Regions from separate parts of the Cytobacillus sp. QJM3NY_8 genome, predicted to be linked through region 4. Evidence: riboswitches for the same ligand, from Rfam matches in the RefSeq annotation. Region 4 holds a riboswitch; each other region holds the start of a gene.
The links. A riboswitch is a leader RNA that binds a small molecule or an ion and turns the genes downstream of it on or off. The one in region 4 is predicted to bind S-adenosylmethionine.
Positions count from the first base shown of each region.

Region 1: another riboswitch for S-adenosylmethionine. It lies ahead of AC0VZ9_RS23850 (methionine ABC transporter ATP-binding protein); the one in region 4 lies ahead of AC0VZ9_RS24460 (methionine ABC transporter ATP-binding protein).
Region 2: another riboswitch for S-adenosylmethionine. It lies ahead of AC0VZ9_RS11390 (O-methyltransferase); the one in region 4 lies ahead of AC0VZ9_RS24460 (methionine ABC transporter ATP-binding protein).
Region 3: another riboswitch for S-adenosylmethionine. It lies ahead of AC0VZ9_RS13435 (methionine biosynthesis PLP-dependent protein); the one in region 4 lies ahead of AC0VZ9_RS24460 (methionine ABC transporter ATP-binding protein).

Region 1 is NZ_CM149681.1:4,645,330-4,649,513, forward strand. It holds gene AC0VZ9_RS23840 (MetQ/NlpA family ABC transporter substrate-binding protein) at 110-955, opposite strand; gene AC0VZ9_RS23845 (methionine ABC transporter permease) at 968-1,636, opposite strand; gene AC0VZ9_RS23850 (methionine ABC transporter ATP-binding protein) at 1,629-2,654, opposite strand; SAM riboswitch class I at 2,808-2,911, opposite strand; gene AC0VZ9_RS23855 (O-acetylhomoserine aminocarboxypropyltransferase/cysteine synthase family protein) at 3,051-4,184, opposite strand, start outside.
Region 2 is NZ_CM149681.1:2,175,511-2,179,694, reverse strand. It holds gene pdxR (MocR-like pyridoxine biosynthesis transcription factor PdxR) at 1-876, shown strand, start outside; gene AC0VZ9_RS11395 (PH domain-containing protein) at 911-1,294, opposite strand; gene AC0VZ9_RS11390 (O-methyltransferase) at 1,319-1,897, opposite strand; SAM riboswitch class I at 2,003-2,109, opposite strand; gene AC0VZ9_RS11385 (coiled-coil domain-containing protein) at 2,183-4,184, opposite strand, start outside.
Region 3 is NZ_CM149681.1:2,582,814-2,586,997, reverse strand. It holds gene AC0VZ9_RS13445 (bifunctional homocysteine S-methyltransferase/methylenetetrahydrofolate reductase) at 1-526, opposite strand, end outside; gene metC (cystathionine beta-lyase) at 531-1,715, opposite strand; gene AC0VZ9_RS13435 (methionine biosynthesis PLP-dependent protein) at 1,712-2,824, opposite strand; SAM riboswitch class I at 2,901-3,015, opposite strand; gene AC0VZ9_RS13430 (H-type small acid-soluble spore protein) at 3,217-3,396, opposite strand; gene AC0VZ9_RS13425 (hypothetical protein) at 3,561-3,800, shown strand.
Region 4 is NZ_CM149681.1:4,764,905-4,769,088, reverse strand. It holds gene pdxR (MocR-like pyridoxine biosynthesis transcription factor PdxR) at 1-227, opposite strand, end outside; gene AC0VZ9_RS24465 (DMT family transporter) at 359-1,273, shown strand; SAM riboswitch class I at 1,348-1,447, shown strand; SAM riboswitch class I at 1,550-1,650, shown strand; gene AC0VZ9_RS24460 (methionine ABC transporter ATP-binding protein) at 1,760-2,791, shown strand; gene AC0VZ9_RS24455 (methionine ABC transporter permease) at 2,781-3,431, shown strand; gene AC0VZ9_RS24450 (MetQ/NlpA family ABC transporter substrate-binding protein) at 3,450-4,184, shown strand, end outside.

The DNA of each region.
Region 1 (4,184 bases), 120 kb from region 4:
ACTCCCGACCTTCGAGGAGGCAGGCGCTAGAACTGGACTGTTATCGACGTTCAAAAATTATACCTATACTATAAAAAAACAGGCGCATAGACGCCTGCCTTTTTAACTCTTACTCAGATACCGGTACAACGGCACCTTCATATTTTTCAAGAATGAAATCCTGAATTTCTTTAGAACGAAGGACTTCTACAAGAGCTTTAATTCCTTCTTTTTCTTCATCGCCTGAGCGGACAGCAATTACATTTACGTATGGGGAATCTTTGTCTTCAATTGCAATTGAATCCTTAAGAGGATTCAAACCGGCATCAATTGCATAATTGGAGTTGATCAGGACTGCATCCCCTTCTTCATTATTGTAGATTTGAGGAAGAAGTGAAGCTTCATATTCAGTATCAAACTTTAACTTTTTAGGATTGTCTTTAATATCTTCCAGAGTTGCTTCGGTTTTTTCTACATCTTCATTTAAAGTAATAAGTCCCTCTGCTTCAAGCATGGAAAGTATACGGCCATGGTCTGCTACTGAGTTGCTCATGATGATTGATGCACCCTCAGGAAGTTCGTCAAGGCTCTTATATTTTTGAGAATATACTCCGATTGGCTCGATATGAATTCCGCCTGCATTTGTAAAATCATATCCATGTTCAGCTTTCTGTGACTCAAGGTAAGGAATGTGCTGGAAATAGTTTGCATCCAGCTCCTTAGACTCAAGAGCCTGGTTTGGCAATACATAATCCTGGAATGGTACAACATCAAGTTCAAAGCCTTTTTCTTCAAGTAATGGCTTTGCCTCTTCAAGGATTTCAGCGTGTGGGACGTTGGAAGCCCCTACTGTAATTTTAGTGCTTTCTTTACTTTCTCCGCCTTCACCGGCATTGCCGTCTTCTTCTGACGTTCCGCAAGCTGCAAGAACAAGTGCTACTGCAAGTGCAAGAGCAATTGATAACCATTTTTTCATATGAATCTCTCCTTAACGTTTGTCTAATTTAGTTGTTATGATATCTCCAATAAACTGGATGATAAATACGATGATTAGAATAATGACAGTCGCCATAAGCGTCACATCACTGCGGCTCCTCTGGAATCCTTCCAGGTAAGCAAGGTTTCCAAGTCCGCCAGCACCGATGACACCGGCCATGGCCGTGTAGCCAACAAGCGCGATGGCTGTAACGGTAATTCCCGAAACAAGGGCGGGCATTGATTCCGGAAGCAGAACCTTCCAGATAATCGTGCTTGTTTTTGCCCCCATAGACTTGGCCGCTTCAATTACACCTTTATCTATTTCCCTCAAGCCTATTTCCACCATACGGGCATAAAACGGGGCGGCACCAATAATTAATGCAGGCAGTGCTGCATCTTCCCCGATCATTGTTCCAAGAAGAAACTTGGTAAATGGAATCAATAACACGATCAGAATAATAAACGGAATTGAGCGGAATATATTGACGAAAGCGGAAATAACTTTATTAATTGCTGCGTTTTCCCAAATGTTACCCTTGGAAGTCAGGAAGAGCAGCAATCCCAGAATTGCACCTAAAATAAAAGTTGCGAGAACAGAAATAGCTGTCATATATAGGGTTTCCATTGTAGCTTCCCACATGGAATCCCATTTCACATTTGGAAACCATTCGTTAAGCATTGGAAATCACCTCCACGCCAACCTGCTGAGAATGAATAAATTCGATGGCTTTTGCAACTTCCTCTGCTTCTCCATCAACATGGATGAATAAAGTACCGTAAGAACCATTCTGTGTCTGGGAAATCTTTCCTTGAAGGATATTTACGGTTACCTGGAAATTACGGATCAGGTTTGTAATCAACGGCTGTTCAGCTGATTCGCCGACAAACCCTAATTGCACTACTTTTCCTTTTGGATACAAATCGACCAGATGATCAATCGTTTCCTTAGTTTCTTCAGGCTCTGTCACCTGCTGTACAAACCGCTTTGTAATCACAGCTTTTGGATTCCTAAATACATCCAATACAGGCCCGATTTCAACAATTCGGCCGCCTTCCATGACTGCAACCCGATGGCAGATTTTACGGATAACGTGCATTTCATGAGTAATTAGGACAATCGTTAAGCCCAGACGCTCATTGATGTCAACAAGCAGCTCCAAAATGGAATCTGTAGTCTGCGGATCAAGTGCAGATGTCGCCTCATCACAAAGCAGTACTTTTGGATTGTTGGCAAGGGCTCTAGCAATTCCAACCCTTTGTTTTTGACCGCCGCTGAGCTGGGAAGGATAGGCATCTTCTCTTCCTTCAAGGCCAACGAGTTTAATGAGCTCGTCTACCCTTTTCAGCCTTTCCTGCCGGGAAACACCAGCAATTTCAAGCGGAAAAGCGATATTCTCTCTTACCGTTCTCGACCATAATAGGTTGAAATGCTGGAAGATCATGCTTATTTCCTGACGCGCTTTTCTTAGCTTGCTTCCCTTTATCTTTGAAACCTCATTTCCTGCAACTGTCACACTGCCATGGGTAGGAAGCTCCAGCCCATTCAGCATGCGGATCAAGGTACTTTTACCTGCACCGCTATATCCGATAACTCCGAAGATTTCTCCTTCCTTTACTTCCAGGTTTACATTGTCAACAGCTTTTACCTGGCCTTTTTTTGAAGAGAAAATCTTCTGTACATCTTTTATAGAAATCAACGTGAATTGTCACCTCTTTAATCGAAAGATACAGATTATAATTATTAGACTGCTTATATTCCCCTATTTTTTACTCCTTATAGGCTTTCATGCGCTAAAAGCAAAAATGCCTTTCTGCACATGAGCAGAAAGGCATTAAAAATTAAGTCCTTTCTCTCATCTGTCAAAGCTATGCTTTGAGTGAATTGGCACCATTTCAAATAATTGACGGTTGCCGGGCTTCATAGGGCACTTCCCTCCACCTCTCTTGATAAGAGCGTAACGATTTATATTCAATTAATATTTTAATAAATTAAGCAGTTTATTAATTACGTTTGCTATCGTATCATAGCCATCAAAAAGGTGTCAACGAAGAAATTTTAAACTTTCGGAAAAAAATGAATGGTAAATTTTCCTTTATGCTTTTGCAGAAAGTGATGTAATGCCTGCAGCTGCTTCGATCGCCTGTTCCAGATCTTCAATCAAATCTTCCGCATTCTCGATTCCGATAGAAATTCGAATTAGATCCTCCGGCACTCCCGCAGCTTTTAAACCTTCTTCATCCAGCTGCTGGTGAGTTGTACTTGCAGGGTGGATAATCAGGCTCTTTGCATCCCCGACATTTGCCACATGTGCCCAAAGCTTCAGGCTGTTTATTAGCTTGGCACCTGCTTCTCTTCCGCCAGCAATTCCAAACACAGCCACAGCTCCTGCTCCTTTCGGCAAGTACTTATCCGCCAATTTTTTATCCGGATGGCTTTCATTTCCAGGATACAGGACCCAATTAACAGCTGGATGCGCCTCTAGATACTCCACTACTTTTTTCGTATTGGCAACATGCTCTTTCATCCGTACATGCAAAGTTTCAAGCCCCAATGTGAATTGAAATGCACTTTGCGCACTCATAGCAGGCCCTAAGTCTCTTAAAAGCTGTACGCGTGCTTTGATAATATAAGCCGCCTCGCCAATTGCTTCGCTATAGACAATATCATGGTAGCTGGGATCTGGCTCTGTAAAGCCCGGGAACTTATGGGAATTCCAGTCAAATTTTCCTCCGTCTACAATAATTCCTCCCATTGTTGTTCCATTGCCGAGCAGCCATTTAGTCGCAGAGTGTATAACAATGTCAGCCCCATGTTCGATCGGCCTGCATAGATAAGGTGTAGCAAAAGTGTTATCGACAATCAGCGGCACACCATTCTCGTGTGCAATTGCTGCTACCTTTTCAATATCCAGGATTTTTAAGCTTGGGTTCCCTATCGTTTCGGCAAAGATGGCCTTTGTTTTATCTGTAATCGCGTTACGGAAATTTTCCGGCTCTTTTGGATCAACCAGTTTCACTTTAATTCCATACTTGGGAAGTGTGACTGCAAACAAATTATAAGTACCGCCATATAAATTGGACGCAGCAATAATTTCATCCCCTGCTTCAGCTATGTTTAAAATGGCAAGCGTAATGGCAGATTGTCCGCTTGCAAGAGCCAGGGCACCAACTCCTCCTTCAAGCAAGGCCACTCTTTCCTCAAATACACTTACAGTCGGATTATGTAT
Region 2 (4,184 bases), 2.6 Mb from region 4:
TTCAGCGGATTTCAGCCGCAGCTGTTAAATGTCTGTTTGTTTTTTAAGCGGAAAGCCATCGGGATTGAAGATCCAGGTTTTATTCGGGCAAGATCTGTTTTTGATCAATTACAGCTGCCTTGTTATCCGATTTCTGTGGATGAGGATGGATGCTGTGTGCCTGATGCTGAAGAGCCAATAAAATTATTGTATACGACACCTGCTCATCAATACCCTACCGGTACAATTATGTCTATTGCCAGAAGGATTGAGCTGTTAAATTGGGCAATCAAACAGGACGCTTATATTATCGAGGATGACTATGATTCTGAATTCCGCTACAAAGGGGCACCAATCCCGGCATTGTCCCATTTGGATTCAACCGGGCGGGTACTGTACTTTGGCACCTTTTCAAAAACATTGCTGCCATCACTTCGGATCAGCTATCTGATTATGCCAGTATCTCTGCAGCAAGACTTTGAAAAATTTAATGCTTACCAAAAAACGAATGTTTCAAGAATCGATCAGCAGGCTGCTGCAAAATTTATGGAAGAAGGACTTTATACATCTCATATAGCAAAAATGAGAACGTTATATCGATCCAAGCGGAGCTGTTTAATAGAAAGCCTGTCAAAACACTTAGGAGACCACTTTGACATCATTGGAGATACAGCGGGCTTGCATATCATCGTGAAATTACCCGAAGGATTGAATGAAGCGAAAGCAATTGAACTGGCAAAGTCGGCAGGTGTTGAAATCGATGCTGTTTCGCCTATGTATCAGCTGCACAAGCCAAACCATCATGTGATGATTGGATATGGCGCACCCTCGATGGACGAGATTGAGAGAGGAGTCCAGTTAATCGCTAAATCATGGAAAAGTTGTCTGAGCAACTAAGCTAAGCTATAAATTCCACAATTTAAAAGGGCGTTTATCCTACGGGATAACGCTCTTTTGCCGAAGCAGCAAACATACACATCTTTTCCTTAACCGCTGCCATAAAATCAAACATATTCATCCCCTGGATTTGCTGAAATTTATACAAGTCCTGGTTATAGTACATATGAATATGCCTGCCGGTGATTCCCCTTTTTTCTTCAATGGAAGTTATATTGATATACGCAAATTCTTCAACTAAATCCTTGGTTGTTCCTGATGCAGGAATTCCATAAAACAGCAGTCTTTTGTTTGTTGCCGCAAAGAAGCCTGGATGCGGTGCTAAACAGAAATGAGCCACTAATGAACAGCTTAGACATTCAATAATGGTTTCACCTTCATACAATACATGTTTAACCTGATTTTTAACGCTACTCATGGAACGTCCCCCCTTAATAAACTATCAAACCGCTGTCTTCACTGCCAGTATCAGCCCAGTAGACCAATCCAATTCTGTAATGTCCAGGTCAGGTCTGTTCTGCAGTGTTTTCAGGAGTTTAGTGGCTTTGATCCGAAATTCTTCAGGCAATTTCTGCTGCGGAAACACATCATGAATCACATAAAAACCGCCGATATTTAAATGATCCAGGGTTTTGTCCAGAAGCTCGAATTTCCCTGGCCACGTATCTGCAAAAATAAAATCGAACCTTTCCGACAGGTTTTGAATAAAAGCTGCTCCGTCCTCACAGCAAAATGTAATTCTGCTGTCATACCCGAGGTTTTTTTTCGCGATGGATTGAACTGTCGAATCTATGTCAACGGTCGTTAGCTTACTGCTTTCATCCATCCCATCTATGATCCAGGAAGCAGATGCCCCCGTACCTGTGCCCAGCTCCAAAAAGCTTCCTCCTGGTTTGGAGGCAGCCAGCCCCTTTAGTAAAAACCCTGTTTTTCGATCACATGATTGCCCGAAACCCAGCACATCAGAATCCTGTAATATTCTCGAATATGCTTCCGGTACCTGTATAACACTGTTTTCCATTTTGTTTTTCCTCCTCTTTCTTCGTTATTATCTAAACCGAGCTCAACCTAAAAAGAACATCAAAAAAAGGCCTCTTTATAAGAGGCCTTTATTATCAAAAACGACCTCTTATCTCCCAGAGCGTCAACTCTGTTGGAATTAGCACCTTCCTGACATAATCAGGGGTTGCTGAGGCTTCGCAGGGCCAGTCCCTCCACCTCTCTGGATAAGAATTTGTATAAAATATTATTTTCAACCAAGTATTGCATATTTTTTGCAAGATGGCAATACTTTAATTCTTTTAATCTAATGAACTGCTTCCTCTCCCTGATAAATTCGAAATGCCGGTACAATCGTATCCGACACAATCTCTTTCCCTTTTTCCCGGATGAAATCCAATTTATAGTACGCATCAAACCTCTGGCTGATCTCTGTTTTCACCAACTCAGGCGGAGTAACGACGATGAATTGAAACTTCAGCTTATCAGCTACAGCGAAAATCGGGTCAAGCACATGGGCAGAAGCCGCTTGTCCGAACGGATTATCACAGACTAACGGAACCCAGCTTTGATCAGTTTCACTCTTAACCGAAAGAAGCATCATCATCATGACCATGCGGGCAGATAACTTTTGGCCGCCGCTGCCATCCGATTTAGTCTTTGAACCCTGGTTGATCGTCTGCCAGGTTGAATAATGCTCACGCTGCGGTTTTCCATACATGAAGGCATTATCAGTACGCATATTATATACCAGCAGTTCCGGGTAACGATTCCTGAGGGAGACAAATAAAATCTGCTCATCACTGATGAGCTGTTTGATTTCCTGATCCAGCTCCAGATTATGGTCATCAATCATCTCGAATCGTTTCGTAATTTTGTTAATGGCCGAAACAAAATGCTGTTTCAGTAAAGGTTCAATATCTTCCGCTTTTTTAGGCAAGATGTCTTCTTTGAGCTGGACGAGCGGGAAAGACCCCCGTTCATTCTTCAGCTTCATTTTCGCAATCATCGAGCGAATCGCTTCCGAAATACTCATCACCTTCATACTCGCACGGCTTGCCCAGAAGTTTTGCGCCTTTTCTGCCCGTTCTTTATCGCGTTCCAGCTGCTCTAAGCCGCTCTGTGAGAAGCGCTTCATGTTTTGGACAACACTTTGAATATGTGCATAATGCCTCGTATCCATATGATCAAGCGTAGTTAAGACTTCATTCTTAAAGCGGATCTCCCAATCCTTGCCTTCAATATTGAGTTTTAAATTGCGCAGGGATTGTTCAATTTTTGCGTGCTTCTCCTGGCCTTCATCCTGGATACCCTGATGTTTTTCACTCCAGGAAATGATGCTTTGCTTTCCCTGGCTCTTTATTTTTTCAATATCTTCATCCGTAAAAGCTGCTGCTTCCTCTTTAAGGATTACGGATAGATGCAATTGATTGTTTTCAAACTCAGCAATGTTTTGCTCCGTCTCTTTTTTGCGCTCTTCCGTTTTCTTAATTTCTGCATTCGTCTGTTTGGTCTGGTCTGTAATCTCAACCGTCTTCACTTCCAGATCAAGTTCTTCCCATTCTTCAGGCTGTTTATCATGCTTGGCCACTTTTTTAACAGTCTTATCACGCTGCGCCTTCGCATGCTTTAAAGAAGTGTCAGCAACTGTTACAGTTGTTCCCTGCTCTCGCTCTTCTTTCTCTGCTGCCTTTGTTTCCTTTGCAGCTGTTTGAACCATCTTTTCCAAAATACTCATAGGTTCATCCGGTACAGACGCATCCTTCCACTCTTCGTTAAGAGCATGAAGTTTTTTCTCCAGCTTCTTTTGCTGTTTTTGCTCCGATTCTCTTGTCGCCTGGATCGCCAGCAATTCACTGGCTTGTTCTTCTTTTGATTTTTGCAGCTGTTTAAGCTCCTCAATGCTTCCAATGATTTCTTCCAGCATATGCGATGATAATCGCGGAACCTCTTCAGAAGCTTCTGCTTTCTCAGCGGCTGGAAAAACCGCACCATCAATAAAGAAGCTAATCTCCTTAATATTTTGCTCAGCTGATAGCTTCCATTCCAAGTACGTTTGGCTCCACTTTTCCTGCAGATCAATGATGGTCTGATGCTCGTTTGCAAGCTCTTTCTGTACACTTTCGAAAGCTTCCTTTTGTTTCTCTTTTTCCTGCTTTACCCGTTTATTTTCAAGGTGCAGCGACTTTTCACGATTAAAGCTTTCCAGAGACTCCACATCTTTAGATAGATTTTCAATCTTTTCCTTCGTCTTTTCAAGCTGATCTCTAAGTCCCAGCTGCCGTTCTTTTTCTTTTTCCTCCTGAACG
Region 3 (4,184 bases), 2.2 Mb from region 4:
GAACACCCGCTTCCTGAAGAGACACCTGTGCGATAATCGGCAAATCAGTTTCTTTCCTGGCTATGGCAAGGACAGTCTCAAGCTCTTCCAGGTCATAATAGGTTTCAAGCAAAATACCATCTACATTCTCAAGCAGCAGGCAATAAAGCTGCTCCCTGAAGCTTCTTTTTATTTCTTCAAGTGTAATCATGTTGGGCTTGAATCCCCTGATCCCGCCGATTGTACCAGCAACATATGCGCGTTCCTTGGCAGCTTTTTTGGCAATCCTTGCTGCAGCACTGTTAATCTCCTTAACGGAGTCTTCCAGTCCATATCGCTGAAGCTTCAAATAATTCGCCGCATACGTATTTGTTTGGATCAATTCAGCCCCTGCGCCTATGTATGCTTCATGGATGTGCTGGATCTGTTCAGATTGTGATAAATTTAATTCCTCAAAACAGCTGTCGGTACCATAGGAGTACAGAAGAGTTCCCATCGCGCCATCTGCTATGATGATTTCATTCTTTAATTTATTTAGGAAACTCAAAATATCACCCCCGCTGTAAAATCGAATGTTTTGTTTTTCCGGCAGCAGATAAAGCTGCCTTGAAATCTTCTATAATATCATCTGCGCTCTCCAGGCCAACAGATAGACGAAGAAGACTGTCCGTTATTCCGCGCTGCTCCCGTTCGGATGCTGGCATGGCTGCATGTGACATTTTTGCAGGGTAGGAGAGGATGGATTCAACAGCTCCCAGACTTACTGCAAAAACAGGTATTTTCGCATTTTCAACAAATCTTCTCATCGATAGCTCATCTTCAAGCTCAAAAGATAGGACGGCACCTGCGTTCACAGCCTGCATTTTCTGGATTTTATATCCGGGATGATCTGCAAAACCTGGATAATGCACCTTCTTAACAGATGGGTGATCATTAAGGAAACCAGCAATTTTCTTAGCTGATTTCACAGACTGATCAAGCCTGACCTGCAGCGTTTTAATGCCTCTCAGCACAAGCCACGCATCCTGAACACCCAAAACGGCTCCAAAGGAGTTCTGGAGAAAAGCAAGTCTTGCACCTAAATCCGGATCTTTCACAACCGCTAGGCCAGCCACGACGTCGCTGTGTCCGGATAAAAATTTGGTTGCGCTGTGCAGCACTATATCTGCACCTAAAGAAAGCGGTTTTTGAAGGGCAGGGGTCAGGAAGGTATTATCCACAAATGTCAAGGCTCCATGCTGTCTTGCAAGTGAACTGATGGCCTGTATATCTGTCACTTTCAGCAGCGGGTTGGAAGGAGTCTCTACATAGAAAACTTTCGTGTTGGGACGGATTGCTTCTTTTACTTCCTCAAGATTTGTCATATCAACAAATGTGTGCTCAATGCCAAAGCGGGACAGGACTTCTGTTGTCATTCGATAGGTTCCGCCATATACATCTTCTGTAATGACAACATGATCTCCCTGAGATAAGAGGAGGAATGCTGTAGAAATGGCAGCCATTCCAGAAGAAAAGGCAAACCCTCTAATACCTTCTTCAAGCTCCGCGATGACTTCTTCAAGTGCTTCCCTTGTTGGATTCAGGCTGCGGCTGTAATCATATTTTCCGAACACATCAATATCTTTTTGATGAAAAGTGGAGGCATGCTGGATCGGTACACTGACAGCTCCTGTTTCCGGGTCGAATTTTTGATTATTGTGAAGTAATTTCGTTTGGAATGTGTAATTCGAACTCATCGTACTGCCTCCTTAACAACCTTAGCAAAAGCATGTTCAAGATCCGCCTTCAAATCTTCTGCATTTTCTATTCCAACCGAGAAACGCAGAAGCCTATTACAGACACCGGTTTCAATACGGATTTCTTCAGGAATGTCCGCATGTGTCTGGGTTGCTGGATAAGTTATGAAACTCTCGACTCCTCCAAGGCTTTCAGCAAAGGAGATAAGGGAGAGGCTCTGCAGAAATGGATTCACCCAGGATTCATCCTTGATTCGGAATGATATCATGCCGCCCTTGCCGGGATAAAGGACATCTGTTACTGCATCGTGGCCCGATAAAAATTCTGCTAATTCCTTCGCATTTTCTTCATGACGTTCCATGCGGAGAGAGAGTGTCTTCATCCCTCTGATCAACAGCCATGAATCAAAAGGGCTAAGGACAGCACCTGCGGCATTGTGGTTCATCGCCAGTGCCTCACATAACTCTTTGCCTTTTGCAACAATTAATCCGGCAAGGACATCATTATGCCCGCCAAGATACTTGGTTGCACTATGGATCACAATATCAGCTCCAAGCTTTAACGGCTGCTGAAGGAGAGGGGTATAAAACGTGTTATCAACTATAAGGAGGATATTATGCTTTTGGGCAATGTCTGCTATCAATTGAATGTCAGTCTGTTCCATAAGCGGATTAGTTGGAGTCTCCAGAAATATTGCCTTGGTCTTTTCCGTGATTAATAGTTCAACATCTTCGGAATTGCTGGTATTTACATATTTGCACTGAAGTCCCCACTTCTTGAAGCCCTGTTCAAGCAGACGATATGTACCGCCATATAAATCCTTTGATACAATCCATTCATCTCCGGATTTAAAAAGAGAAAGAATGGTAAGAATTGCGGCCATTCCAGAACTGCAGGCATAGCCTTGGTCGCCTTCTTCCAGATCGGCGATTGCCTCCTCAAGCAGCTGGCGGGTAGGGTTGCCTGTTCTGCTATAGTCAAAGCCAGTTGACTGGCCAATGCCTTCATGGCGATATGCCGTGGAAAAATATACGGGCGGGTTGACAGCACCTGTTGCTGACTCGCTCCTGTTTCCGATTTGCGCTAATCTGGTGTCAATATTATACATGCTTGTAACCACTCCTTATAAAAAATAAAAAAAAGCCTTCTATAAGAAGAAGACTTTTTAATGTGATCAGCCATTCTTCTTATCTTTCAAGTTTTAGAAACTTGCAGGAATTAGCACCTTTTCAATCAAAAAAATGATTGCTGGTTGCTGAGGCGTCGTCGGGCCTTACCCTCGACCTCTCTGGATAAGAAATCAAATATTAAATTTTCTCTAAACTTTACTACAGTAAACCGCTAATCGTCAACACTTTTTTGAATATTTTATGTTATAAAAAATATCCGACCAGGTATCTTACGTCCTTTTGCCCTCAGTCTCCATTTTTTAAGGGGGAATGAGGAAAATTTTGAACAAAAAAACTTCCCATCAGATTCTGGAAAGTTTTTTTGGGGTATTCATTCTTCAATCAAATCGTTAACCGGCACATCCATTTCTTTTTCAGAATCTGCTTTTGTGTAAACACGTGCTGTTTTAGTCTGCTCATCTACATGCTGAATGATGATCGGGATGCCATTCAAAGTAACACTGTGCATTTCAGCAGACTCAGCAATCTCTTTTGCTCTGCCAATATTCATGGAAAAACCTCCTGAATTTGAATAATTTTAATGTGTCTTAAAAATACACAAATTATTCTTTTGAAAAAAACCTGGCATAAAATGTTAGAAGGGGATCACTTTAAAGTTCAGAATATTTGTTTTATAATGAACGTAAATGAAATTTTTCTTGGAGGGGAGCTAATATGCGTGAACATAGCCACTGCCGCCACCGGTTTGCGGAATCCGAGGGTCCAGCAGTATTCCAGACCATGGATGGCATTGAAGTAAATGTTTCTGGTTCCATGTTCGAAAAATGTACAACTTGCGGCCATTTTGATTTTCCTGTGGAAACGAGAGAAGCAATTGAATCTTCCCTAAAAGAAAACAGAAAAAATGCGAATGCAGTGAAACAAATCTATATTAACTTAGTTGAGACTTTTTAAAGCCGGACGACTGCCGGCTTTTTTATTTTGTCTTCTATATAAGAAAGTGCTTTTACAAAATGTTTTTGAATTTTTGCTTGAACTTAGTTATTAACCTGAACTGATCATCGCTATGGGCACATGATTCTCGAAAATTCATCCGCATTTTCGTCGTGCGGTATTAGTCAAGGAAGCCTTTTTAAATGTCCTGCGGCAGGAGAGGGAGAGGGAGCGGGAGACCGCGCAGGCGGAGCTGAGGACCTCTGTTCCTCCCGGCGGAAAGAAGATCCCGCGCTGAAATCAGCGTGCAAAATTTTACGGATAATAACAATCTAAAATGAACCCCTAAAAACCACCCAGTTATTTCTTATTTATAATTGTTTAACATTTAACAAAACATTTTAT
Region 4 (4,184 bases):
CAAGTATTATTAATAACCTTTGTGCCAACCCCCGTTTTCCCTTCTATTAGTCCATCTGCAGCAAGTTCTTCCAGAGCAGTGATAATTGTGCTTCGGTTTACTCCAAACTCCTCAGCCAGTTTCCGCTGGCTTGGAATTTTACTTCCGATTGGCCATTCCCCTTTGGAAATCTTTCCTTTAATAGTCTCAATAACTTGCTGATATTTTGGCAATTGTGCTGTATCCATCCATATAACCGCCTTTATGAAAATTGGCTGGCAAAATTCTTTCCTAATTGGTTGAGGACATTGTATCAGTTATTGATTATCCTGAAAAGCAGCACAGATAATGGCTGGAAATGTTGATAAGGGGGATGAAGTTGGCAAATAAGAAATTTATGATTATCGGGGCGCATAGTTCTATCATCATTCTTTGGGCATCCGCATTCCCGGGAATTCGGGCTGGGCTTGAATCGTACTCCCCTGAGCACCTTGCCCTTTTTAGACTTTTAGTTGGTTCGGCTGCACTTGGTGTCTTAGCACTGCTGACAAGGATGCGTCTTCCGGATATAAAAGATTTTCCTGCTATTTTTATACTTGGATTCCTTGGTTTTACGGTTTATCATACAGCTCTCAACATTGGGGAAAAAACAGTAAGCGCCGGGCCGGCAAGCTTGATTGTATCAATGACTCCGATCTTTTCGGCTGCGTTGGCTGCTTTATTTTTAAGGGAAAGGTTTGGAAGGGTCAGGTGGACTGGTTCCGCAGTCAGTTTTGCTGGTGCCGCACTTATTTCGCTTGGTGCAGGAGGAGGGTTTGAAATCCAAACCGGTATTTTATTTGTCCTGCTTGCTTCCATTTCAGAAAGCATCTATTTCGTGTTTCAGACTAAATATTTTAATAAATACGGATTTTTGTCATTTACATCCTATACGGTATGGGCAGGGACTGGTTTTATGCTGATTTATCTTCCTGGGCTTGGTAATGAGATCTTTCATGCATCGGCCGAATCCACTTTAAGTGTCATCTATTTGGGGATTTTTCCAACGGTAATTCCATATATTGCCCTAGCTTTTCTTGCGTCCATAGGAGGGACTTCTGAAGCGACAAGCTCTCTTTATCTGACACCAGCAATAGCATTTGTCATTGCTTGGGTTTGGCTGGGAGAGGTGCCGACTATGTTATCCGTTGCGGGTGGTATAATCGCTCTGGCAGGTGTGATGATTATTCACCGTAAAGACAGCTCTGTTAAAGTAACGGAAATTTTTGAAAATGGCCCAAGTGAAAATATTTGAAAAATAATGATTGACATCCTTTTCTTTATGGTGGTAAAGTAATAAGCATATTAAACAACCGAATAATAAAAATCTTCTTATCCAGAGAGGTTGAGGGACTGGCCCTATGACACCTCGGCAGCGGACAAAAGTGTACCGTGCCAAATCCAGCAAGCGTAGCTTGAAAGATAAGAAGAGGACCATTGATAAATGCTGCCCTCTTCTTTCTTTAGAAGAGGGTTTTTGTTTTTATCCGAAAAAAATGCATCAAGATTCTATTCATAAACATATGAATAATTCTTATCGAGAGAAGCAGAGGGACCTGGCCCAATGAAGCTTCGGCAGCAGGCAGACTGCACTGTGCCAAATCCAGCAGGCGATAGCCTGAAAGATAAGGAGGGGACTTCAAAAAACCTCTTCTGTTAGAAGGGGTAAATTTCAGGATATAATTCTTAGTTTTCATATAGGATTAATTATATATAACATTTAGAAAAGGAGAGATGCTGAATGATAGAGTTTCAGAATTTAAAGAAAATCTATGAAAGCGGAGGACAGCAGGTAGCTGCTTTAAATGGAATAGACTTAAAGATTAACAAAGGTGAGATTTTCGGTGTGATCGGCTTCAGCGGTGCGGGAAAGAGCTCTTTGATCCGCTGTGTCAATTGGCTGGAGAAGCCGACTTCAGGAAAGGTCATTGTCAGTGGACATGATCTGACGGCTTTATCTGTAAGAGAAATTCGCGAAGTGAAAAGAAACATCGGGATGGTCTTTCAGCATTTTAACCTTTTAAATTCGAAAACAGTGTTTGCCAATGTGGCGATGCCGCTCACACTGGCTAAGATCCCTAAAGATGACATCAAAAAGCGTGTCCATGAACTATTAGAATTCGTGGGGCTTGCAGACAAGGCAAACAGCTATCCCGATCAGCTGTCAGGCGGGCAAAAGCAGCGGATCGGAATTGCCAGGGCGCTGGCGACCCAGCCTTCCATTCTATTATGTGATGAAGCAACTTCAGCGCTGGATCCGCAGACAACCAGCTCTATCCTGCAGCTGCTGAAAAAAATAAATAAAGAATACAACATTACTATACTGATCATTACCCATGAAATGTCTGTAATCAGAGAGATCTGTGATCGTGTCGCTGTAATAGAGGCAGGAAAAATTATCGAAGAAGGAACCGTCTTCAATGTCTTTTCATCACCAAAGACGCAAACAGCGAAAAACTTTGTCAGCACTGTCATGAATGATCAAATACCTGACTCCATTAAAGAAGTGATTGAAAAACAGCAAGGGCTTCAAAAGGTATTTAGAATCAACTTTGTTGGAAATTCTGCCGGGCAGCCGCTCCTCTCGCAGGTTGCCAAAAAGTTTAATATCGACTTCAACGTCCTGTTTGGAAATATTACTGAACTTCAGGGAACACCGTTTGGCAACCTGATTGTCGAATTCCAGGGTCCAGACAGTGAAATCAGACGTGCTATTCAGTACATCAGCCAGGAAAAAGTTTCAATAAAGGAAGTGACAACACGTGCTAGTTAATCAGGAAAAAATCATCGAAGCCTTAATCGAAACGATTCAAATGGTGGCATTCTCATTGCTGTTTTCAGCTGTTATCGGACTGCCGCTTGGTATATTGCTTGTCGTAACAAGGAAAGGGCATCTGCTGGAAAACCTCGTTGTTTTTAATATCATAAACAGCATTATTAATATTTTCAGATCAGTTCCCTTCATTATTTTAATGGTAGCCATTATCCCCATTACCAGGCTGATTGTCGGAACATCGATAGGTACGGCTGCAGCCGTAGTGCCGCTAGTCTTTTATGCCGGGCCATATATTGCAAGATTAATAGAAAACTCATTGCTTGAGGTAGATCCGGGTGTTATAGAAGCTGCAGAAGCAATGGGAGCAACACCAGGCCAGATAATACTAAAATTCCTGATTCCGGAAGCACTTAGTTCGCTGGTATTAGGCTTTACAATTGCAACAATCGGATTGGTCGGAGCATCAGCCATGGCCGGGGCAGTCGGAGGCGGCGGGCTTGGTGACCTCGCCATTACCTACGGCTACCAGCGATTCGATACAACAGTCATGCTGATTACCGTTGCGATCTTAGTTGTCATGGTTCAAGGCCTGCAGTCATTCGGAAATATCTTATCCAAAAAAATCAGAAGAAGATAAATAAGGAGGAAATACATCATGAAAAAACTATTCTTAACATTCATTATTTTAGCATTGGGTGTGTTCACTGCAGCATGCTCAAGCACAACTGGAGGAGAAGAAACAAAGAAGATTAAATTAGGTGTAAGCGGTTCTGATACACGCATCTGGGACTTTATTGCAGAAAAGGCTGAAAAGGAAGGCATTGAAATTGAAGTTGTGACATTCTCTGACTATGTGCAGCCCAATGTTGCCCTTGCAGAAGGAGATCTTGATGTGAATGCATTCCAAACAGTCGCTTATTTTGACACTTTTATTAAAGAGCATAATATGGATCTTACCCCAATAGCGACAACTGTTTTAGCACCAATGGGGCTTTATTCTGAAAAAGTAAAATCGGCAGAAGACATTCCGGAAGGCGGCAAAATTGCCATTCCAAATGATGCTTCAAATGGCGGAAGAGCCCTTCTTTTACTGGAGGAAGCCGGCCTGATTAAATTATCCGAGGACTATGACGGAAACCTGGACTTGAATAAAATCGTTGAAAATCCGAAGAACCTTGAATTTGTAGAAATGGTATCAGCGCAGACACCGCGTGCACTTCCGGATGTCTCTGCTTCTGTAATCAATAACGGAATTGCCGTAGATGCAGGCTTTAACCCAACTAAGGATTCAATTTTTATTGAAAGTGAAACCGCTACTCCATACGTAAATATCATTGCTGTCCGAACAGAAGACAAGGATAACAAAACGCTTAAGAGAATTGCTGAACTT